Regions from separate parts of the Nocardiopsis sp. NPDC006198 genome, predicted to be linked through region 1. Evidence: riboswitches for the same ligand, from Rfam matches in the RefSeq annotation. Region 1 holds a riboswitch; the other holds the start of a gene.

Region 1 (2,176 bases):
GGGCCGCGACGGGCCTTCCGAACGCGACGAGGCCCCCGGCGCGACGTCGTGTCGCGCCGGGGGCCTCCGATGTGTGCCGCGGCCCCGGAGGCTACTCGGGGGCCGGTGCGGACTTCTCCGGCACCAGCTTGAGGCCGACGACCGCGGCGATGATCCCGGCGAGGAAGACGACCTTGAGCGCCGAGACGCTCTCGCCGCCGGTGAACATCGCGTAGAACACGGTCAGCGCGGCGCCGAGGCCGACCCAGACCGCGTAGGCGGTGCCGATGGGGATGTGCTTGGCCGCCCAGCCCAGGCCGGCCATGCTGATCGCCAGTGCCACGAGGAACACGACGGTCGGGCCGGGTTCGCTGAACCCCTCGGACATGCCCAGGGCGGTGGCCCACACGGCCTCGAACACCGCGCTGATGAGCAGGATGATCCACGGCATGTCAGCTCACCGCCTTGAGACCGATGATCGAACCGATGAGCAGCACCAGGAGCAGGGACTTGCCCCAGGTGGCGCGGTCCTTGCCGGTGAGGAACCCCCACAGGACGGTGAGCGTGGCGCCGATGCCCACCCAGACGGCGTAGGCGGTGCCGGTCGGCAGCGAGGTCATGGCCCAGGCCAGACCCGCCATGCTCGCGACCAGGGCGACGGCGAACAGGAGTGTGGGGCGCCATCGGGAGAAACCCTTCGACGCGCCCAGGGCGGTGGCCCAGACGGCCTCCAGGACCCCGGAGACGACGAGAACGAACCATGCCATGGACAAGCCCCTTTCGAGGCCGTCTTGTCGTGGCGCGGGTACGGCTCCCTCGTCCGCTGACCCGAGGAGCGGGTCTCGGCCCCAACGTACAACATCGTCCCAGGCCGGTGCCGTGAGGGTCGTCACGACACGTCTCCCCGGGGACGGGTGGGGAGGTCCCGTGCACCGGGTCCGGTTCGGGCCCTCCGCCCCGTCGGGCGCTCGGCGACCGCCGCCGACCTGGCCACCAGGTCGGGGGCGACTCGTGGCCCTTGGTGGCGATATGCCGCGGCCGTCTTCGCGTCTCAGCAGCTCACAGGGTTTTCAGGCCCGAGAGCGGGGGATCCCTGTGGCGTAGGCACCCCGCTCGACACGCTCAGAGGAAACCGATGCGCATCCTCTTCGCCGCCCTCGCCCTGACCGCCGCCGCCCTCACAGCGTCGGCCGCCCCCGCGGCGGCCGCACCGCCACCGCCCCCCGGGGCCGAGTACATCACGGAGGAGATGTGCAGGAAGGGCGGAGGCGTCGTCAAGGAGAGCGAGGACTCCCCCAGCGGCCTGATCTGCGAGGGAGGCCGCTTCGACGGCTTCTTCGTCCACTGACCGGACCCCCGCGCCCCCCTCGGGGCCCCGCGCACCCCCGCGCGGGGCCCCACCCCTGTGCGCCGGGACCCGTACCGGGCCGGGCACGTCCCCGGGCGGACCGGGCGGGAGCGATCAGTCCCACTGCCACATAGGCGGTGAGTCGGCGTTCCGTCCTCCGACCGTTCGTTCTCGTGTTCAGCAGACGTGGCACGGCTCCCGCAGAGGCGGAGACGGAGCGGCCCGGAGTGCCTGTCCGTGGCATGGCGACTTTTTCACCAGGCGCGAGAAGTCGTCCGGAGGTCGGCATCCACACCCACGTGTCCACAAGGCCTCAGGACCTAGCTCGGGTGCTGCTGGTACCGGTCGACCGTGGCCTTCGCCGTCGAGGCGTCCTGAAAGATCAGTTCCCACGGTCCGGTGTTGACATCGAAGTCCTTGCCGAAGCCGACCCAGGGCTCGCGGCCATGGGTGCCGACGTACACGCGACCGGACAGGAACTCATAATTCGCGGCCCCGGGCGTCTACGTGGCGCTACTGTGCGGGGCGACGACATCCGGGCCGCTGCCGCGCTGGTTCTCGCAGCTCTTGCTGCTCGGGGCACGACAGAATTCCACCGGGTCGAGCATCTCAGGCGCGGTTACGAGGACCTGCCGGGCCTGTTGCGCAAGCTCGGCGCCGACATCACCGAGGAGGAACAGTGACCCACGGGTCCGAGGCAGTGGCGCCCGGGGCGGAAGCGCCCCATGCGGAAGCCCATGAGAAGTGGGTTCCGTCGACGGCCTCCGCGATGAGAGCGGCACTGGATCGCATGGTCGCCGACCGCCAGACCCCGGGCGGCGTGGTCGCGGCGGGAACTGTCGGGGGCGC
Region 2 (2,176 bases), on a different contig from region 1:
ACGTCCGGCGCCCTCCTCCACCACGCCGAGGTCGCGGTGCCCGGGGCGGCGATCGGCCTCGTGGCCGGGCTGTTCGCCGCGGGCGTCGGCGCGTTGGCCGGCCTGCCCGCGCTGCTCAACACCACGGTGGGGGCGGCGCTCGGCCTCCCCCTCGCACTGCTCGGGGCCGGGTACTGCGTGCTGCTCGCCCGAGGCGTGTTCTCGGTCGGCGCGGTGGCCCCCCTCGCGCTGTACTGGCTGGTGGGCTTCCCCCTCGCCCGCCTGTTCGACTCCTACGCCGTGGCACTGGTGTTCGGGAACGACACCGTGCTCCGGGAGCCCCTGCTGTCGTTCCTGACCCTCCAGGCGATGCTCAGCTTCGGCTTCACCATCGGGTTCCTGTGGCTGCACGAGAGGATCGCGCCGCACTGGCTGCTGCGCGTCCGCGGGCACAACCCGGTGGCGGCCGAGCTGGTCGAGCGGTACATGGAGCACGCGGAGCACCTCAACAGGCGTCGGGCCTCCCGGCGCCGTCCCCCGACCGCCCCGTCCTGACGGACACGGCCTGCCCGGTGCGGCGTCCCGCGCCGCACCGGACAGGCCGTCCCATGAGCACCAGGAGTACCGCCCGGCCGGGCCCCGTGCCCGGGCGGGCGTACGGCGCGGGCCGGGCACCGGAGCAACGGACCCGTGTCCGCGCCGTCCCGGTTCCCCTCCGACCGGCGGCCCGGCTCAGTGCAGGACCTTGAGCCCGACCACGCCGGCGACGATGAGGACCAGGCAGAGCCCCTTGAGCGGGCTGAAGCCCTCGCCCAGGAAGAACATGCCGACCAGCGCGGTGCCGACGACGCCGATCGACACCCAGACGGCGTAGCCCGTCCCCAGGGGGATGGTCCGCAGCGCGTACGCCAGCCCGGCCATGCTCAGCGTCAGTGCGGCGCCGAAGGCCACCGTCGGCCACAGGCGCGTGAACCCCTGCGAGGCGTGGAGCGCCGCCGCCCACGCGGTTTCCAGAAGACCGGAGATCACCAGTACAACCCAGGCCATCGACCCGTACCTCCATGACGTGCGTGCAGGAACGCGCCGTCTTGTCGTACCGGGTACGGCGCACCTCGTCCGGGGTCTCACGGATCGCGCCGGCGCGGCGGGGCCGCGCGGGCGGTGATGCCTCGCAACCTACAACCCGCGGGCGCGGGCCGGGCTTCCGGGGCCGCTGGAGAGGTGCGCCACCGCACGTGGGTGCGGTCCCGCCCGTTCACGCCGCACCGGCGGCGTCTCCGGCCGGCCCGCCCGGCAGCGCGCCGGCCCCGGCCCCGCCGCGCCCCTCCGGGCGTACCGTCCGCCGCTCGGGGCCGGACCACGCGGGGTGGGGGACCGGACCGGCACACCGACCCGGGTGGACCGGTGTCCGGCCGCCCGGCGACCGTTCGTCCCGTGCCGCGACCGTTCGTCGCACGGTGGGCGACCGTTCGACGCTCCGCCCCCGCGTTCGGCGCGCACGCGGGCGCGCCCCCTCCTTGGTCGGAGTGCCACTCCTTACAGTGCCGAGTAATACAGATCACACGAAGGAAGCGCGCTCCCGGCAGCGCGGCCGTTCCCGCCATCCCCCGGAGGTACGACCCAGCATGGCCACACAACGCCCACCAGAACCGCCCACCCCTCCCCCGGGGCCCGGGGAGGGATCCCCGGAAGAGCAGCTGTCGGAGGCGGCCGTCATCGCCATGCACAGCGACCCCCGGTTCCAGACTCTGAAGAAGAGCCTGTACAGCTTCATCTTCCCGATGAGCCTGGCGTTCATGGCCTGGTACCTGCTGTACGTGTTCATGACGGCGTTCGCACGCGACCTCATGAGCACGCAGCTCTTCGGGAACGTCAACCTCGCACTGGTCTTCGGCGTGCTCCAGTTCGTGACGACCTTCGGCATCGCCATCCTCTACTCGTCCTACTCGCGCAAGCGGCTCGACACCGCCGCGGCCGTCGTGCGCGAGGCCCTGGAGAACGGTGACGGGGGGAGCGGCAAGTGAACCTCGACAGCGTCCAGTACCTCGCCGACACCGCCGCGGTCAGCGACAGCAGCCGCGCGATCACCATCGGCCTGTTCAGCGTCATCATCGCGGCGACGCTCTACATCACCGTGTGGGCCAGCCGCCGCACCCACAACGCCACCGACTTCCACTCCGGGGGCCGCGGCTTCAGC

The links. A riboswitch is a leader RNA that binds a small molecule or an ion and turns the genes downstream of it on or off. The one in region 1 is predicted to bind guanidine.
Region 2: it holds a riboswitch for guanidine, as region 1 does, so the genes downstream of both, ABZ234_RS06135 (multidrug efflux SMR transporter) here and ABZ234_RS16650 (multidrug efflux SMR transporter) in region 1, are expected to answer to the same signal.

Annotation. Positions count from the first base shown of each region.
Region 1 is NZ_JBEXSY010000021.1:82,500-84,675, forward strand. It holds gene ABZ234_RS16645 (multidrug efflux SMR transporter) at 92-430, opposite strand; gene ABZ234_RS16650 (multidrug efflux SMR transporter) at 432-746, opposite strand; guanidine-III (ykkC-III) riboswitch at 759-825, opposite strand; gene ABZ234_RS16655 (hypothetical protein) at 1,115-1,327, shown strand; gene ABZ234_RS16660 (hypothetical protein) at 1,657-2,010, shown strand; gene ABZ234_RS16665 (serine hydrolase domain-containing protein) at 2,097-2,176, shown strand, end outside.
Region 2 is NZ_JBEXSY010000005.1:191,602-193,777, reverse strand. It holds gene ABZ234_RS06140 (hypothetical protein) at 1-534, shown strand, start outside; gene ABZ234_RS06135 (multidrug efflux SMR transporter) at 712-1,026, opposite strand; guanidine-III (ykkC-III) riboswitch at 1,057-1,120, opposite strand; gene ABZ234_RS06130 (DUF485 domain-containing protein) at 1,605-2,003, shown strand; gene ABZ234_RS06125 (cation acetate symporter) at 2,000-2,176, shown strand, end outside.